DNA from 3 places in the Nostoc sp. UIC 10630 genome. Region 3 is predicted to be linked to each of the others. Evidence: predicted binding sites of a transcription regulator. Region 3 holds the regulator's gene; each other region holds the start of a gene.

Region 1 (6,386 bases), on a different contig from region 3:
ACGCCAGCGGTGAAAATCCGCAAAGATGGCAGTCGCCAGCATACAGAAGAAAAAGTTTTTCCTGGCTATGTGCTGGTGCGGATGATGATGGATGATGATACCTGGCAGGTGGTACGAAACACCTCTCATGTAATTAACTTTGTCGGTTCAGAACAAAAACGTGGTAGCAGCAAGGGTCGCGGTCATGTCCACCCCATACCACTGAGTTCTTCGGAAGTTGAACGCATATTCAAACAAACCAGCGAACAAGAAGCTGTTGTCAAAATTGACATGGCTACTGGTGATAAGATAATGGTGCTTTCTGGTCCATTTAAAGACTTTGAAGGCGAGGTAATTGAAGTGTCTCCAGAACGGAGTAAACTTAAAGCCTTGCTCTCAATTTTCGGCAGGGATACACCAGTAGAATTGGAATTTAATCAGGTAGAGAAACAGAGTTAAATACAAATGGCGAAGAAAGTAGTGGCGGTCATTAAACTGGCCCTGAATGCTGGAAAAGCCAACCCAGCACCGCCAGTTGGGCCCGCCTTGGGTCAACATGGCGTTAACATCATGATGTTCTGCAAGGAGTACAACGCCAAAACAGCAGACCAAGCTGGAATGGTGATACCTGTAGAAATTTCGGTTTTTGAAGACCGGAGTTTTACGTTTGTACTCAAAACGCCACCAGCATCAGTGCTGATTCGGAAGGCGGCAAAAGTTGAAAAAGGCTCGAATGAACCCAACAAAAAGAAGGTTGGGTCAATTACTAAAGCCCAATTGCAAGAAATCGCCCAAACGAAACTCCCCGACCTCAATGCCAACGACATCGACGCGGCAATGAAGATTGTGGCAGGAACGGCTAAGAATATGGGTATAACAGTCAAAGATTAGTCATTGGTCATTAGTGAAAGACGAAAGACAAATGACAAAGGACAAATAAAAAATTATCGGGGGAGAGGCGAGGCTTCGGAATTACCCCAGGAGAAAAAAATGGCAAAAATATCGCGTCGTTTGCAGACGCTACAAGCAAAAGTAGAAGATAAGGATTATCATCCTTTAGAAGCTTTAGCCCTTCTCAAAGACACAGCAACAGCTAAATTCGTTGAAGCTGCGGAAGCGCATATCCGGTTGGGAATTGACCCCAAATATACAGACCAACAGTTGCGGACAACGGTAGCACTGCCTAAAGGTACAGGACAAATTGTTCGGGTGGCGGTGATAGCCAGAGGCGAAAAGGTAAACGAAGCCAGCAACGCTGGGGCTGATATAGTCGGGTCAGAAGAACTGATTGACGAAATCCAGAAAGGTAGAATGGATTTTGACAAGCTGATTGCCACACCAGATGTGATGCCACAGGTAGCAAAGCTAGGTAAGTTGCTAGGTCCCCGTGGTTTGATGCCATCGCCCAAAGGTGGAACCGTAACATTTGATATAGCAAGTGCGATCGCAGAATTCAAAGCTGGTAAATTAGAATTCCGAGCTGACAGAACTGGTATCGTTCATGTTATGTTTGGTAAGACAACCTTCTCGCCTGAAGATTTGTTAGTCAACCTGAAGGCATTGCAGGAGACGATTGACCGTAACCGTCCTTCAGGAGCTAAAGGTCGTTATTGGCGCACATTTTATGTGTCAGCCACAATGGGGCCATCGATTAAAATTGATGTCACTGCCCTACGAGATTTAAAACTGAGCGAAGTAGGTTAATTTTTAGTCATTAGTCATTTGTAAAGACAAAGGACAAATGACTAATCATAAAATCGAATAGGCAAAGCCGGAGACAGCAGGTGCTAATAGCTTAAATATCCTGCCGAGGTTAAAACTCTAATTGTCAAAATTACCACCCCTAAAGGTGTGATAACTATGGCATCACGAGTCTTAATACTCAACCCCGGCTAATTTAACCGGGGTTTGTTGTTTGGGTTTTCAGGTTTAAAAGAAACGTACAAGTAGGGCACTTCCCCGATTATTTTAAGGAGGTGAGATTGGAATGGGTAGAACACTAGAAAATAAAAAAGAAATAGTAGCTGACCTCAAAGAAACTTTGAGTGAGTCAACTCTGGCACTGGTAATTGACTATCAGGGGCTAACAGTTTCGGAAATCACAGACTTACGGCGGCGGCTACGTCCTAGTGGCACTGTTTGTAAGGTGACGAAGAACACCCTGATGGGCATTGCTATTGAAGGTGATGAGAAATGGCAGCCTTTGTCGGAATTGCTCAATGGTTCTTCCGCTTTTTTGCTGGTAAAAGATGATTTTTCATCGGCAATTAAGGCATACCAAGAATTCCAAAAAGTTACCAAGAAGACAGAACTTCGTGGTGGTGTCCTGGAAGGTCGTCTACTCAAAGAACCTGATGTCAAGGTACTAGGAGACTTGCCATCTAAGGAACAACTCATCGCGCAAATTGCTGGGGCTATCAACGCCTTGGCTACCAAGATTGCTGTGGGTATCAACGAAGTTCCTGGCTCACTGGCTCGTGCTTTGAAGGCTGTGGCCGACCAAGAACAAAGTGGTGGTAGCACCGAAACTGCTGCTGTACAAGATAGCAGCGCTGAAACCGCTACTGAAGATGATAGCAGTACTGAACCTGCTGCTGAATAGACTTTGTGGTTCATCAGTCAAAAGTCAAAAGTCTATAAGTTAAAGACTAATGACCCATGACAAATAAATAATCAAAATTACAGGAGTTATATCAATGTCTGCTGCAACCGATCAAATTTTAGAACAACTAAAAACCCTTTCTTTGCTGGAAGCTTCTGAGCTAGTCAAGCAAATTGAAGAAGCTTTTGGCGTAAGTGCTGCTGCACCTGTTGGCGGTATGATGATGATGGCTGGCCCCGGTGGTGCTGCACCGGCTGAAGAAGCTGTTGAGCAAACTGAGTTTGAAGTGATTCTCGATTCAGTCCCAGCTGATAAGAAGATTGCTGTACTGAAGATTGTCCGCGAATTGACCGGTTTGGGTCTGAAAGAAGCAAAAGACTTGGTAGAAGCTGCACCCAAGGCAGTTAAAGAAGGTATTGCTAAGGATGCTGCTGAAGATGCTAAGAAGCGCATCGAAGAAGCTGGCGGTAAGGTGACTATTAAGTAGTCACAATTATATTACCAATCTTTATATTAAGGAGTCTGAGTCAGGCTCCTTTTTTTATCGAAACATAATTCAGACTTGTAACCGAAAAATCGTTAGAACTCTGCCAAGTGTAAAAGATAATGTTAATTTAGCAGCCGATTGATGCGATCGCGCTTTACATTCAAGGATGGTAATAAATTTCTATTTAAAGAAGGGTTAAGGATGTAAAACAATCATAATTTACACCCAAACTCCTAAGTCCTAAATTTTATGCTTCTTCTGAATTTTCACTCTTACGTCCTGGGGATGCTTCGTAAAGTGCATCTAGATGTTGACGCGCATCTTCAACGTTAATCGAACGCATTACCAAAAGCGGCTCTTTAATTAAGTTACCCGCACTATCTAATAACTCTGGATGAGGTACAAACTGTTTTTTTGATGAATAATAACCGTATTTACCTTGATTATTTATTGGTGAGGAATTCGTTGGGTAAGTTCGCTCGCGATCAAAACTGAACATGATCAGGTTACGAATTAAGTTGCCAACAGCCATAAATGCAAGGATTGTAAAAGCAAGAATGTAAAGCAGGTGTAACATTAGATTTTCCTCCAGAACAACAATTTTTAAAACTTTATTTTGTAACGCTTTGTTTCGCCGACACTGTGACTCACAGTTAAGATGACTATTTGACGCACTTTTGTGCGCTTACATTTAGATGAAGCTATTTGTCAACCGTTATTTCACTTACGGTAGCATAGGATACATTATCTTGTTAATCCAAATAATGTTAAGAAATTGTTAAGCTTTTTCTATTATCTCTTTGATGACTGGTTTAGCATCTTGTCGTTAGACATTGCTAAATAGTCTGCGGAAATTTAACAGATGCTCCCATCTATTTAGACTTCACGCTCTTGACGAAAGCGCATTGCAACATTCCAGCATTCTGTTACTAATTGATGCCAAGGCATTAACGTTGCCATATCAATCCCGACTTGTTTATCGGTAGCAGCAAATAGCATTTTAGCTGTACTTAGTTCTTCTTGCGCTTGTTTAACACGTAAGAGCAAATCAGATTGTTCTTGGTCACTCATAAATGATAGCTGCTCAGTTTCGAGTAAATGGCGCGATCGCGTAAACCAATGCTGAAAATCTTCTAGCAGTGGTTCTAAAACCGTTTTCAGCAACTCAGTCCCTGGTAAATTTGAGTCTGACATAAATAAGAAGGATTTTTCCAACTTTCTTACTAATATTAACGTTATTTACGTTTCTTAATATTCTTTTTATTTATTATAATCTAATAATTTCGGTAAATATAAAAAAATGTAACAAATACTACAGATTTTATTATATAGTCTTGCTAATGGGTCTGTACAGTTCCTTTGGAGAGACCGTATATATATATATCGAATGGGGGAGTAGCTGACACCGAGTTGCAATTCATAAGATAATTTAGCGATGTCTACGACGGGCTACGCCTACGCCTGGAATCCTGAATTTAATACTCAGCTAACCGATCAAAAATTTATCTTTATCCCCGGCGAAAAATTAATTCGGTAGTTGGAAGATAAAGCTGAAAAAAGCAAAAACCAAAGTCGTTATAGTTGAGTAAGCCTACAGATTCAGATAAATCACCTTTTGTAATCACTTCGCCAACGGTTCAGCAGCCAATGTCGCCAAATTCATCAAATCAATCACAACAGTCAGAACAAGTTGAAAAAATCTATTTACCGCGTACCAGCGAATCGGAGAACTTAAAAAAGATTCGTCACACTGCTTCCCATGTAATGGCAATGGCGGTACAAAAGCTGTTTCCCAAGGCGCAAGTTACAATCGGCCCTTGGATAGAAAACGGTTTTTACTATGACTTCGACAGTCCAGAACCATTTAGCGAAAACGATCTCAAAGCCATCAAGAAAGAGATGGCGAAGATTATCAATCGCAAATTGCCAGTAATTCGAGAAGAAGTCAGCCGCGAAGAAGCCGCACGCCGGATTCAGGAAATTAACGAACCTTACAAGCTAGAAATCCTGGCAGATATCAAACAGGAACCAATCACAATTTACCATCTGGGGAATGAATGGTGGGATTTGTGTGCTGGGCCTCATCTGGAAAATATCAGTGAATTAAACCCGAAAGCAATTGAATTAGAAAGTGTTGCTGGCGCTTATTGGCGTGGGGATGAAACTAAAGCCCAATTACAACGCATCTACGCCACCGCTTGGGAAAGTCCAGAACAACTGGCTGAATATAAGCGGCGCAAAGAAGAAGCGCTACGGCGAGATCACCGGAAACTGGGTAAGGAACTGGGATTATTTATATTTTCTGATCTAGTAGGGCCGGGTTTACCTTTGTGGACACCAAAGGGTACTTTGTTACGGAGTACCTTAGAAGACTTCCTCAAGCAAGAACAATTAAAACGGGGTTACTTATCTGTAGTAACACCTCACATTGCCAGAGTAGATTTATTTAAAACCTCTGGACATTGGCAGAAATATAAAGAAGATATGTTCCCTTTAATGGCAGACGATCAGGAAGCTGCTGCACAGGAACAGGGCTTCGTTATGAAGCCAATGAACTGCCCCTTCCATATCCAAATATATAAGAGTGAGTTACGCTCTTATCGGGAACTACCGATGCGCCTGGCGGAATTTGGTACTGTTTACCGCTACGAACAATCAGGCGAATTAGGCGGTTTAACGCGGGTGCGCGGTTTTACTGTAGATGATTCTCACCTGTTCGTTACTCCAGAACAGCTAGATAGCGAATTCCTCAGTGTGGTGGATTTGATTTTGTCGGTGTTCAATAAGCTGCAACTGAAGAACTTTAAAGCTAGACTCAGTTTCCGCGATCCTGCTAGCGATAAGTATATTGGTTCTGATGAAGTTTGGGACAAAGCCGAAGGTGCGATTCGCCGTGCAGTTGAAACTTTGGGGATGGAACACTTTGAAGGGATTGGAGAAGCGGCTTTTTATGGCCCCAAACTTGACTTTATCTTTAGTGATGCCCTAGATCGGGAGTGGCAATTAGGAACTGTGCAGGTAGATTACAATTTGCCTGAACGCTTTGAGTTGGAATACGTCGCTGAAGATGGGGTTCGCAAACGTCCAGTGATGATTCACCGTGCGCCTTTTGGTTCGCTGGAAAGGTTAATTGGGATCTTAATTGAAGAATATGCAGGTGATTTTCCTTTGTGGTTAGCGCCTGTGCAAGCTAGATTACTACCTGTGGGTGATACACAGCTAGACTTTGCGAAAGATGTGGTAGCGAAGATGAGAGCCTTGGGCATCCGTGCAGAAGTTGATACCAGTGGCGATCGCTTGGGTAAACAAATTCGCAAT
Region 2 (6,386 bases), on a different contig from region 3:
TACCCTGGTTTTATGGCACTGCCAATTGTTGCAATTATCGGACGCCCAAATGTGGGCAAATCCACCCTGGTTAATCGACTCGCCGGGGAACAAACGGCGATTGTCCATGATGAACCGGGAGTGACACGCGATCGCACCTACATGCCAGCTTTCTGGAATGGTCGCGAATTTTTAGTCGTAGACACTGGTGGATTAGTCTTTAATGATGATACCGAATTTCTACCACTGATTCGCCAGCAGGCAATGACAGCCCTGGCTGAAGCCTGTGCCGCAATTTTTGTCGTCGATGGTCAAACAGGCCCCACATCGGCAGACCAAGAAATCGCCGAATGGATGCGTCAACAACGCGTACCTGTGCTACTAACTGTAAATAAATGTGAATCTCCTGACCAAGGCTTAATGCAAGCTGCCGAGTTTTGGGAATTGGGTTTGGGCGAACCATACCCCATCTCCGCGATTCATGGTAGTGGCACAGGAGAGTTACTCGACGAGTTAGTTAATCACATACCTGCTGTTGAAGACATCCCAGAAACTAATGAAATCAAAGTAGCAATTGTGGGTCGCCCAAATGTGGGCAAATCGAGCTTACTCAATTCTTTTGTTGGCGAAGAAAGGGCAATTGTCAGCCCAATTTCTGGCACAACCCGCGATGCTATTGATACCGTCATTGAACGAGAGGGACAAACCTACCGCTTAATTGACACCGCCGGCATTCGCAAAAAGAAACACATAGAATACGGTACAGAATTCTTTAGTATTAACCGTGCTTTCAAAGCGATTCGTCGCGCTGACGTGGTTTTATTAGTACTAGATGCTGTAGATGGAGTCACAGAGCAAGACCAAAAATTAGCTGGGCGGATTATCGAAGAAGGTCGAGCTTGCATCATCGTCGTTAATAAGTGGGATGCTGTCGAAAAAGACTCTTACACAATCTACGATTACGAAAAAACTCTGCAATCACGGTTACATTTTACCGAATGGGCAGAAACAATTTTTGTGAGTGCCTTGTCGGGACAACGGGTAGAAAAAATTCTAGAGTTGGTGAAAACGGCGGCTGAATCACACAAACGGCGTGTCAGCACATCAGTTATTAATGAAGTCTTAACAGATGCCGTTAGCTGGCATTCACCGCCAGCATCCCGTGGTGGTCGTCAGGGCAAGATTTATTATGGTACACAAGTAAGTAGCCAGCCACCAACGATCGCACTATTTGTCAATGATTCCAAACGCTTCAACGACAACTACCGCCGATACATTGAACGTCAATTCCGGCAACAGCTAGGATTTAAAGGCACGCCAATTATTTTACTGTGGCGCAGTAAAAAAGTCCGGGATGCCGAAATTGGTAATGTTAATAGAGCAACTCGCGTCAAATTAAGTTAGGAGACGCGATAAATCGCGTCTGTACAAGAGTTATGAGTTAAAGTCAGAATTGCTTGCTAACTATAAAACCCTATCGACTAGAGTTTGATAGCGACACAAGGTAGAAAGTTATGAGTTTAAGTCAACACTCATAACTCCTTACTCCTAACTCTTTACTTTTAACTCTTAACTCTAAAATGGATTTATTGCGATCGCTGCCACTTGGACTTTATTTAGAACAACCCCAAACTTGGCTGCATAAAATCGATCCGCGAGTCAAGTTCGCCTGGTTGATGAGCTTTTTAACAAGCTATGTTTTAGCTAACAACTTTTGGCGGGTGCTGCTGGTGGTGCTATTGATTATTGCCACCTTGATTGCTAGGATTCCCCGGCGAGTATGGCAGCAACAAATGGGCTGGCTATTAATGCTATCGTTTTTTGTCTTAGCGATCGGAGCCATCAGTCCTGATGGAATGGGTGTAGATTATCAGCCACGCCTGCCAGCTAATGAACAAATATTAACCCAGCAACCATTATCCAAAAATATTGTTCCAGAGCAAACAAGTAATAACAAAAAATACAACTATGTGCTATTGCAGAAAGGCCCAGTCAAAGTAACTCGCCGCTCCTTGGATTTGGCAGTACGGCTGAGTACAATTATATTTACCGTAATTTACAGCACCAACCTTTATCTGCTAACAACCGCACCAGAAGAAATCACATCTGGCATAGAAAGCTTAATGCAACCCCTACGACGCTTCAAATTGCCTGTCACAGAAATTGCTTTAACTTTAACCTTGTCTTTGCGCTTTATTCCTCTAGTTTTAGAAGAAGTGCAAAACTTATTTCGCTCTGTGATGACAAGGGCAATTAATTGGAAAAAGCTGGGATTGAAAGGAGGCTTCAAAGTTTGGATGACAGTCGCAGAGAGATTGTTAGAAAATCTGCTCTTACGAGCCGATCAAATGGCGAATGCAATGATGGTGCGGGGTTTTACCAGTCCCAACGAGCACCGAGTGCAGTGGCACGACTTACGATTCAAAGGGCGTGACTGGCTTGCTATTGCAACTTTAATTGTATTCTGGGGAATACGGCTAGCTATAGGAACTCAGGTCTAATTTTGCACCCAGAAAATGGTAAGAGGTAGTATTTTCTTTTCGCGCTTTCTCATCTCCCCTTTACAGGCGCTTGATTAGGTTGTCTAGACTACAATGTGGTATCAATACTTTTCGGTTAAGGGGGAAAGGGGAAAGGGAAAGGGTTTGAATTTCCCTTTCCCCAGACCAAAAGAGAGATTATTGGGTTTAACCGAAAAGTATTGAATGTGGTATGGGAAATTGAACAGTTATCTCACCAGAAAATTGATCCCATACCATTTTACGTAGCTTTTTAGTTTGAATCAGATTGTTTTCCTATTTTAGATTGCGTGCAACAAGTTTTTAGCTAACCATCCAGTGTGCAAGTGGGTGCGGGAAGTGTCGCAGACAGCGATCCTGAATAAAGCATGGTATGAATCTCTGCACAAAGCCCAGGCACAATTGACAATGCTGAATAGGGAATAGTTTTTTTCTAGTCCCCATTCCCCATTCCCCATTCCCCATTCCCCATTCTCCAATTCCCACTTAAGTTAGCTATTTTGTGCCATTTAGCAATAGTTGTGGCAGTATGGAAAGAAGTTGAAAAGTTCGCTGTTGTCGTTGGGAGCTTCAAAGGGTGTTTTCCCTTGCTACGTCGAACTTTTAACAAGAGGATCAAGACTATCTTGTACCTTGTCCCTACAAATTGGTAAATTGAAGTCACCAAAGCAGATGGTGATGTTTCTCAACCAGCCTCTACTCTCTGAATCCACGCTTTGCGGCTTCTGTTGTACCATTTCGCTTCACTACCACTAGCTTCATCTGCCAATTAGAAACTAGATCAAGGTCTTCGTAACCGCAGTTTTGCATTTTAAGCAAATATTCTGACGAATGTTGGTATTATCGTCTGAATGTTTGTAATTCACTGCGAAAAGATATATATACTCCCACCTTGACTACACCTTGACTCTTAAATGAATCCAGAAAACGCAGAAACTTACATAAACCATCCAACTTGGGGTTTACTCTACAAAATCTGTATGGTTGATGAAACCCAGGATTTGTTCACTACACTTTATGCCCAGCGCCTGTTTTTTTTGGTCGCAAATGACGTTAAAGGTGTCAAATTCCAGCCAATAGGAAGGACTGAGGCTAGAATGATGTTGGAAAACCGCTTACGTACCCTGCGGCGCAGTGGACATTCTCAGGAGTACGATCAACTTCAAAGTGTTTTCCAACGCACCTTCCAATGAACAGTTCGATTTCCGAACGTATTGTTTCCATTCGTTCATCCCTACCAACTTCAGTCAAATTGATTGCTGTTAGCAAACAAGTTTCTGCCCAGGCCATTCGGTCTGCATACTCCGCAGGGATTCGTGATTTTGCAGAGAGTCGCATCCAAGAAGCCGCCAGCAAACAAGCCGAGTTGCAAGACTTACCAGATATTACCTGGCACTTTATTGGACATTTGCAAAGCAATAAAGCCAAAAAAGCCATCGAACAATTCCCTTGGATTCACTCCGTGGACAATTTGAAGCTGGCACAGCGCTTAGATCAATTAGCCCAACAGCTAGGAGTGAGTCCCCAGGTTTGCCTGCAAGTGAAAATTCTCCCCGATCCCAACAAGTCTGGTTGGAGTGTGCCAGAACTTTTGGCTGATTTACCCACACTCGATCAATACAAAAATTTACAAATTCAAGGTTTGATGACAATTCCACCTTCAGGATTAAACGATCCCGAAATTTTGAATGTATTTAATCTCAATCGTGAGCTAGCAAAGAAAATCCAGGAGCAAAACTGGTCGCACATAAAAATGCAGCAACTATCTATGGGTATGTCAGGCGACTACGAACTGGCAGTGCAAGCAGGCGCAACGATGGTACGATTAGGAACAATTTTGTTTGGCGATCGCTCTTAGCCCTCGAACGTCAGCTTTTCAGGTCAGTATTAATAGAGATCAGGATTTGATGACAAGAATTTTGTAAGAGACTGGTGCAATTAGAAACAAAGGATATAGTATTGACAAGAGCAATCGCCAAGGGAAAATGGGGTATAAAGAACTTTCCTTCGGATAAACCTTAGGATATAATCTTGACTCATTATTATGTTTAGGCGATGCACAGACCTTTCCAATAAGTGTCAGTTCATCGCCAAAACCCGTAGTATGGGCTACAAATAGCAATATACTTGCTGAAGTATCCACCCATGTAGCGTAGTTTACTACTGTAGGCATCGCTCCTATCTCAATAAATCCTAAACCAAGTCAATACGGCTATTCGCACCAGGAGAGTACACAGACAATGAACAACATCTTTTCCAAACTCAGAGACTTTGTAGGTCTAAATGAGCAAGTGGAATACGAATATTACGAAGAAGAACCAGAAACAGATAATAATAATTACCAAAATCTGTATCAGCAAGAAAATCCCCAACCCCCAGCCCCACAAGAGAGCGCAACCGCTCAGAATCGACGCTGGCGGGAACCAGTGCCTACAATGGGAGATGATATCGCAGCAGGTTCAAAGCCAATGGGGAATGTGATTGGTATGCCAGGAGCAATTAACGGAATTTCGGAAGTTTTAGTCCTCGAACCACGCACCTTTGAAGAAATGCCCCAGGCAATTCAAGCGTTGCGAGAACGGAAGTCAGTGGTATTAAATCTGACAATCATGGACCCAGACCAAGCACAACGGGCAGTAGATTTTGTTGCAGGTGGTACTTACGCACTAGATGGACATCAAGAGCGCATCGGTGAGAGCATCTTCTTGTTTACACCAAGCTGTGTCCAAGTTAGCACCCAAGGTGGCGTTCTTCATGAAGTACCACAACCGCCAGCACGTCCTTCTCGGCCTACAGGTTCTCCAAATCAAACCTGGGGCAACGAAACTAACCGGATGGCACAATAGAGTTAAATTAGTTGTTAGTCCTTTGTCCTTTGTCATTTATCTCGGGTTTTGATCGTAGTGACAAATGACAAACGACAGAGGACTAATGACAAATGACTAACGATCAATGACTATAAAATTTGGTTTAATTGGTGGTGGGGTAATGGGAGAAGCGCTCTTATCCCGCCTTATCGCGCGTGGAATTTATCAATCATCAGAAGTCATAGTTAGCGAACCGCTACCTTCACGTCTAGATTTTTTACAACAGCAATACGATGTTGCTGTGACGACAGATAATAGTGAGGTTTTCACCCAAGCCAAAGAAGTTGTATTTTTGGCAGTGAAACCGCAGGTGTTCAGCGCGATCGCTCAAGAATTAGCAGATATTGATATTATTAATAGAGAACAATCACCCCTAATAATTTCCATATTGGCGGGTGTGCCCTTAAGTCAGCTAGAAGCTGCATTTGTGCAATTGCCAGTTATCAGAGCAATGCCCAACACCCCAGCCACTGTGGGAGCAGGAATTACCGCTATTTGTTTAGGTGCATATACCAATACTAAGCATCACCAAATAGCACAACAAGTTTTTTCTGCTGTGGGCGAAGTTGTGGAAGTCTCAGAAGGGCTGATGGATGCAGTTACAGGGCTATCTGGTAGCGGCCCCGCTTACGTGGCGCTGCTAATAGAATCACTTGCTGATGGCGGAGTATCCGCAGGTTTACCTAGAGCAATTGCCAATCAATTAGCATTGCAAACCGTATTGGGAACAGCGAAACTGTTGTATGAAACCAAAATGCACCCAGCAGAACTTAAAGATCGCGTTACCAGTCCCGGTGGTACAACCATTGCAGGAATTGCCAAGCTAGAACAGGCAGGATTTCGTTCAGCTTTAATTGAAGCAGTGAAAGCTGCCACAGAGCGATCGCAAGAACTGGGAAAATAAATAAGAGTCCTTTGTCATTCGTCTTTTGTCCTTTGTCCTTTGTGAAAAACTAATTACTAATGACTAATGACGAATGACCAATAACGAAGTTGACAAAAGACTCGTTAGTATAGTAAA
Region 3 (6,386 bases):
AGGCTGATAATAACCATCACCAAGTCGTGTGTCAATTATTGGGGATTGGAGACTATAGGGGAAATAACTAATGCCCCTTTTTACAACTTTTAGAGAACGCCTTTAGAACTGGGAATTAGACCAGCACGACGGGGGTCAATCTCCACTGCTAGCCGTGTTGCTCTTGCAAAGGCTTTAAATGTCGCCTCTATGATGTGGTGGGAATTAATGCCATCCAGTTGCCGAATGTGGAGTGTCATTTGGCTATGATTCACCAATGCTACAAAGAATTCGCGCACGAGTTGGGTGTCATAAGTTCCTACGCGCTGGGTAGGAATTTGCAAGCCGTAGCTGAGGTGAGGCCGTCCAGAAAAGTCTAGCGCTACCTGAACTAAAGCTTCATCCAATGGCGCAAGAAAATTACCAAAGCGGACAATACCTTTTCTGTCGCCTAGTGCTTGGTTGAAAGCTTGGCCTAAAGTAATGCCTACATCTTCGTTGGTGTGATGGTCATCAATTTCCCAGTCTCCCTTGGCTTGGACATCTATATCAATCAGCCCGTGGGAGGCAATTTGATGCAACATGTGATCCAAAAACGGAATGCCTGTTGCTGCCGTGCAAGTTCCTCTACCATCCAAATTGATGGTAACTTGTACATCAGTTTCACCAGTAGTGCGGTGAATAGTGGCAATCCGAGGGGTTTTAGTTGACTGGTCGTAGTTTGAATTAACTTGGCGATTGGTTGTTTGCATGGGAAGTGGAGAATGGGGAATGGGGAATGGGGAATCGGCAAGAATAATTTTTTACTTACTCCCTCTACTCCCGACTCCCTACTCCCCAAATTATCTTACATTCCCATAATTTCATATCCTGCATCTACATATAGAACTTGTCCGGTAATACCACTGGACAAATCACTACATAAGAAAGCGGCAGTATTCCCCACTTCTAGCTGAGTGACAGTACGGCGCAGGGGAGCTACTTCTTCGACATGATGAATCATATCCAAAATTCCACCCACTGCTGAAGATGCTAAGGTGCGGATGGGGCCTGCGGAGATGGCATTGACGCGGATATTTTTCGGCCCTAGTTCAGCAGCTAGGTAACGCACGCTCATTTCTAACCCTGCTTTAGCAACTCCCATAACGTTGTAGTTAGGGATTGCTCTAACACCGCCTAAATATGTCAGCGTGACGATACTACCTCCCTCAGTCATCAAAGGTTTCGCTGCACCACTTAACTGCACCAGCGAGTAGGTACTGATTTCTAAGGCAGTGTTGAAGCCAGAACGAGAGGTTTGGCTAAAGTCTCCACTTAAATCGTCTTTACTGGCAAAGGCCAGACAATGGATGAGAATGTCTAGCTTCCCCCATTGCTCACGAATTGTCTCAAAGGTAGATTGAATCTGTTCTTCATCTTGGACATTACAAGGAAGAAATAAGCTTGGGTTGAGGGGTTCTACCAACTCCGCAACTTTTTTCTCCATTTTGCCGCGTTCATCCGGCAGGTAGGTAATACCCAGGTTTGCTCCGGCTTTATGCAGCTGTTGGGCGATGCCCCAGGCGATCGAGCGGTTATTGGCAATACCTGTAACAAGAGCATTTTTTCCAGTCAGATTCAGCATAGAAATTGTTAATGCGATCGATCATTAGGAGCATACTAGAATCTGAGGCACGTTTGTCTTTGTTTTATACAGGATTTGCAAAAATGAATATTGAGAAGGGTGTTTGCTATGACAAAAATCTTGATTTTTCCTAAAGATTTTCTCAAGATATCTTTATTTGTTCTTTAAAAAACCCTTTTTAATACAGTTATTGGAACTACTTATCAACAATTAGTAGCTGAAAGGATCAACAATTATGTATCATTATAAACAAACAGTTATGAAGCGATTAGTTTGAGTATAGGAAAGTACAGAAAGGTTGACGGTGCTTTATTCATTTTTCGGGTGTATTCTTAGGTAATCAGTTTTTGTTTTTCCGGCATTGGGTAGGGGAAGGGAGATGATCGTGACACAAGATAAAGCCCTAGCAAATGTATTTCGTCAGATGGCGACCGGGGCGTTTCCGCCAGTTGTGGAAACGTTTGAACGCAATAAAACGATCTTTTTTCCTGGCGATCCTGCCGAACGAGTTTATTTTCTTTTGAAAGGTGCTGTTAAACTTTCTAGGGTGTACGAGGCAGGAGAGGAAATAACAGTAGCATTGCTTCGGGAAAATAGTGTTTTTGGTGTTTTGTCATTGCTGACAGGAAATAAGTCGGATAGGTTTTACCATGCGGTTGCATTTACCCCTGTGGAATTACTGTCAGCCCCAATTGAACAAGTAGAGCAAGCACTCAAGGAAAATCCAGAATTATCAATGTTAATGCTGCGGGGTCTTTCTTCGCGCATTTTACAGACAGAGATGATGATTGAAACTCTTGCTCACCGAGATATGGGTTCTAGGTTGGTGAGTTTTTTATTAATTCTTTGTCGGGATTTTGGCGTTCCTTGTGCAGATGGGATAACTATTGATCTGAAGTTATCTCATCAGGCGATCGCAGAAGCAATTGGTTCAACTCGTGTTACTGTTACTAGGCTACTAGGGGATTTGCGTGAGAAAAAGATGATTTCTATCCACAAAAAGAAGATTACCGTGCATAAACCTGTTACCTTAAGTAGGCAATTCACATAAAATCAATCGGAGAAAGGGGAATCGGCGCGTGTTCTATTTTGAAAGATGACACTAATAGCTAGAGGTAAATCTAAAATTGAATAATTTCAGCTATTGCCAACTTCCACTTCTCCGCAGACAATGCTTAAAAGTAGTAGGCTGTATCTGGAAGGATTTCGGTAGCTAAAGATGACCACCGGATACATCCTCATCGCAGCAATTTTAATTCTGGGAGGCGTAATTGCCACCGTGGGCGATCGCATCGGCACACGAGTTGGCAAAGCCCGCCTCTCACTTTTTAAGCTTCGTCCGAAAAATACTGCCGTAGTGGTAACTATTTTTACGGGCGGTTTGATTTCAGCATCAACATTAGGAATTTTATTCGCTGCCGATGAAGGCTTGCGAAAGGGAGTTTTTGAATTAGAAGATATTCAAACAGACCTCAGACAGAAACGGGAACAGCTAAAAACCGCAGAAACTCAGAAAAGTCAGGTAGAAAGTGAGCTAAATCAAGCAAGAATTGCCCAAGCAAAAGCACAACAAGACTTACAGGCAATTAATCAGTCTTTACAGGCAGCAAATGCCAAACAACTCCAAACACAAGCTCAGTTGAACCGCACCATTAGTCAACAAGCTCAAACTCAAACTCAACTCCAACGCACTCAAGGTCAATTAGGACAAGTTGTAACTCAGTACCAAAAAGCCATAGCTGAGTTGCAAAGCGTTTCCAATCAAAGAAAAGAGCTACAGGCGGCAGTTGAACTACTGAAGACAGAACGACAACGACTGTACGCTGAAGCGAAAAAAGCCATTGACGAAGCCAAAACAGCGATTGAAAAACGCGATCGCGAACTGGCTAACCGTCAAGAAGCCATAGAACAACGCGATAAAAAAATTGGCCAACTCGATCAATTGATTCAAAAGCGGAATGTAGAAGTTGCAGCACGAGAGGAAGTGATTGCCAAACGGGAATCGCGCCTCAAAGAATTGGAAGCGCAACAAGAGCAACTAGAACTAGAAGTTGCCAGGCTGGAAAAATATTATCAGTCTTACCGCGACCTGCGTCTAGGTAAGTTGGCCTTAGTTCGCGGTCAAGTTTTGTCTGGTGCTGTAATTCGTGTTACCCAACCTGCTGCGGCTCGTCAGGCAGTGGTACAACTTTTACAAGAAGCCAATCGCAACGCCAACCTCGAATTAAGTGAGCCTGGGGCAAATCCTGCCAATGTAGAGCTACTACGCGTGACTCAGGATCGGGTTGACCAATTGAGCAAGCAGATTAGCGATGGTCAAGAATATGTGGTGCGAATTTTCTCGGCTGGTAATTACGTCAGGGGAGAAAAGCAGATAGAGTTTTTCGCCGATACAGCGCGAAATCAATTGGTTTTTTCGGGAGGCGCAGTCCTAGCTACAACTAGTGCCGATTCCAAAACTATGACATCGTATCAGTTACAGCAAAGGCTGGAAATACTAATTTCTGCTTCTCAATTTCGGGCTCGTAATGCCGGAATTGTCGAGGATGTGCAAGTAGAGGGGACTTTCTTGCGCTTTGTCGCCCAATTAAGACAATATAATCAGCCCTTGGAGATCAAAGCGATCGCAGCAGAGGACACTTATACAGCCGGGCCATTGAGAGTAAAATTAGTGGCAATAGTCAACGGAAAAATTATTTTTAGTACTTAAAACATTATTTGCACACTGTTATTAGTAAGATTTAAACATATTCAACAGCAGTCAAAATAGTTGCTGTGATTGCATTTATTGATTTCTAATTCTCAATTTTTATTTTTAATTTCTTATGACTTTACGCGAATTTTCACCAACGCAACCAGTCATATTGGGGTTTGATCCAGGTCGAGATAAGTGTGGGTTAGCGGTGATGGGACTGGATCGACAATTGTATTATCATCAGGTTGCGTTAGCCAAAGAGGCGATCGCTACCATTGAAACACTGCGTCAAAAGTTTCCCATCTCCTTGATGGTGATGGGCGACCAAACTACAGCCAAGCAGTGGAGACAGCAACTATATCAGGAATTGACAGAACCTCTGAGTATTATTTTAGTAGATGAGCGATATACAACCTTAGAAGCACGCGATCGCTATTGGCAAATGTTCCCACCCAAAGGACTAACAAAGCTATTGCCACAAGGTCTACGACAGCCTCCAAGACCGATAGATGACATTGTTGCCATTCTCTTAATTGAAAGATACTTAAACCGCCTCACAGAATCAACACTCAGCAGTCAAGAGTGAAGAATTACATCCTTAACTCCTAACTCCTGTACTGACGCGATTAATCGCGTCTCTCCTAACTCCTAACTTTTAAAGTTCCGCCCGAATAGTAAAAGCATAATCTCCTCCAGGCTCTAGCTGATAATCTTGTTGCTCCAAAAATCGACCAAGGGGTTCTTTGATTAAAGCGCGGCCTTGGGAAGGCTTGACGGCAAGTTCTCCCCGGCGAAAATGCCACTGGAAATGCCACTCAAACTCACCTGCACTCACTTCACCCTCAAGGAAGCCGTGTTGCCAAGATTGGCGGGTGATTCTGACATGGGCAATAGTTTCTGGCAGTCGTCTTTTAGCACTCACAATGCTTTATGTCAAGTGTAGAATAACAGCCGCTCATATTAGACTGGCTTCTTATTTTATGTACCAAACATAGTCTAAATAGACAAACTGACAAAGTGAGTATTTTTAGTTGAGTCAGAATGGTACTAATGGATAATGCTAAATGTAAAATTTCAGTTGAAAGTGACTCAAACTTCCTTAATCTCAGCGTTTCGTGTCTATATAACAAATCCTAAATCATTTTTGATAGACAATATCCCCAGCTTTCTAGATAAGTCAGCGATCTATGACTTCAGTCTATGGGCATAGTGGTAAGTAGTGGGGATAGTTTTTGTTAAAGTTTTAGAAATAAGAGTATCCTAGAAACTGTATATCTAACGCTTCTTTCATCAGTGTATTGTGGATTGATTGGAATTTCTTTGAAAGATTTCAGCACAATTACAGACCGATAAAGCTTAGAGTATTTATATTGCTTTTCTTGGATGTCAAAACGCAGAATATTTTCTAGTGGATGTTCAATAACTTGATTGCCACGAAGACTTTTACGTTCGATAAAGACCTTATCGATGCTTTTATAGAAGGTGCAGGTAGTTACAGGTGATGTGGCAAAAAAAGCAGCGACCGCCATGATAATTAATATAGATAAACTTAAGAAAAATAGATAATTTCGCTGATTTTGCTGTACCAATAGAGAAGTTTTACTAGAGTTGATAAAATCGTTGGTTTTCAAAGTAAATTCTTGATTTTGTTCATAGCTAAGATGGGATAAAAGAGGAAAATCTTTAAATGGAGTCACAATTATAACCTGATGGCTTTTCGACCCTTTGCTACCAGTTTTTGTGAGAATGTATGCTTCACTGGGATCAAACATTCTGAGTTTCTCCATCCTTCCCAGCAAATTAAACCGTCTCAATTCACAATTAATTTTGCTTGGCGAGAGGCGATCGCAATTAAGACTGATTGAAGCAGACTCAAAAAATAAGCAGTAAATCAAGAAGCTTAAACAGACAGTAAAAATGCACCACCCGATGACCCAATATCTGAGTGGTCGATGCTTTAACTGCAATCTGGTACGGGTTTCCTCGACAATTTTCATCAGTGCTTGTGTATAGAATACTTAACCCCTGAGTAGAGTATTCCCTTAGTAGCCCATTCACTTATCACCAAATCTAAGTACTAGGGAGGAT

Evidence for each region. Region 3 encodes NtcA, which controls nitrogen genes in cyanobacteria. Its sites were predicted from a motif close to TNTGTANNNNNNNNTACANA; they were not measured.
Region 1: the regulator NtcA is predicted to act here: its motif matches at 4,368-4,387, upstream of G1O98_RS23130 (DUF2605 domain-containing protein).
Region 2: the regulator NtcA is predicted to act here: its motif matches at 4,595-4,614, upstream of G1O98_RS15195 (cell division protein SepF).

The regions. Positions count from the first base shown of each region.
Region 1 is NZ_JAAGOG010000112.1:9,712-16,097, reverse strand. Features, by position in the region: gene nusG (transcription termination/antitermination protein NusG) at 1-438, shown strand, start outside; gene rplK (50S ribosomal protein L11) at 445-870, shown strand; gene rplA (50S ribosomal protein L1) at 970-1,683, shown strand; ribosomal protein L10 leader region at 1,733-1,901, shown strand; gene rplJ (50S ribosomal protein L10) at 1,967-2,581, shown strand; gene rplL (50S ribosomal protein L7/L12) at 2,676-3,068, shown strand; gene G1O98_RS23135 (DUF2973 domain-containing protein) at 3,316-3,645, opposite strand; gene G1O98_RS23130 (DUF2605 domain-containing protein) at 3,945-4,262, opposite strand; gene thrS (threonine--tRNA ligase) at 4,716-6,386, shown strand, end outside.
Region 2 is NZ_JAAGOG010000054.1:31,848-38,233, reverse strand. Features, by position in the region: gene der (ribosome biogenesis GTPase Der) at 13-1,383, shown strand; gene G1O98_RS15210 (energy-coupling factor transporter transmembrane protein EcfT) at 1,560-2,480, shown strand; gene pipX (transcriptional coactivator PipX) at 3,413-3,691, shown strand; gene G1O98_RS15200 (YggS family pyridoxal phosphate-dependent enzyme) at 3,688-4,356, shown strand; gene G1O98_RS15195 (cell division protein SepF) at 4,739-5,344, shown strand; gene proC (pyrroline-5-carboxylate reductase) at 5,451-6,269, shown strand.
Region 3 is NZ_JAAGOG010000024.1:45,535-51,920, reverse strand. Features, by position in the region: gene hisB (imidazoleglycerol-phosphate dehydratase HisB) at 90-731, opposite strand; gene fabI (enoyl-ACP reductase FabI) at 827-1,603, opposite strand; gene ntcA (global nitrogen regulator NtcA) at 1,983-2,654, shown strand; gene G1O98_RS09105 (DUF3084 domain-containing protein) at 2,823-4,313, shown strand; gene G1O98_RS09100 (Holliday junction resolvase RuvX) at 4,429-4,884, shown strand; gene G1O98_RS09095 (DUF3146 family protein) at 4,954-5,220, opposite strand; gene G1O98_RS39815 (hypothetical protein) at 5,534-5,995, opposite strand; gene G1O98_RS39810 (hypothetical protein) at 6,008-6,163, shown strand.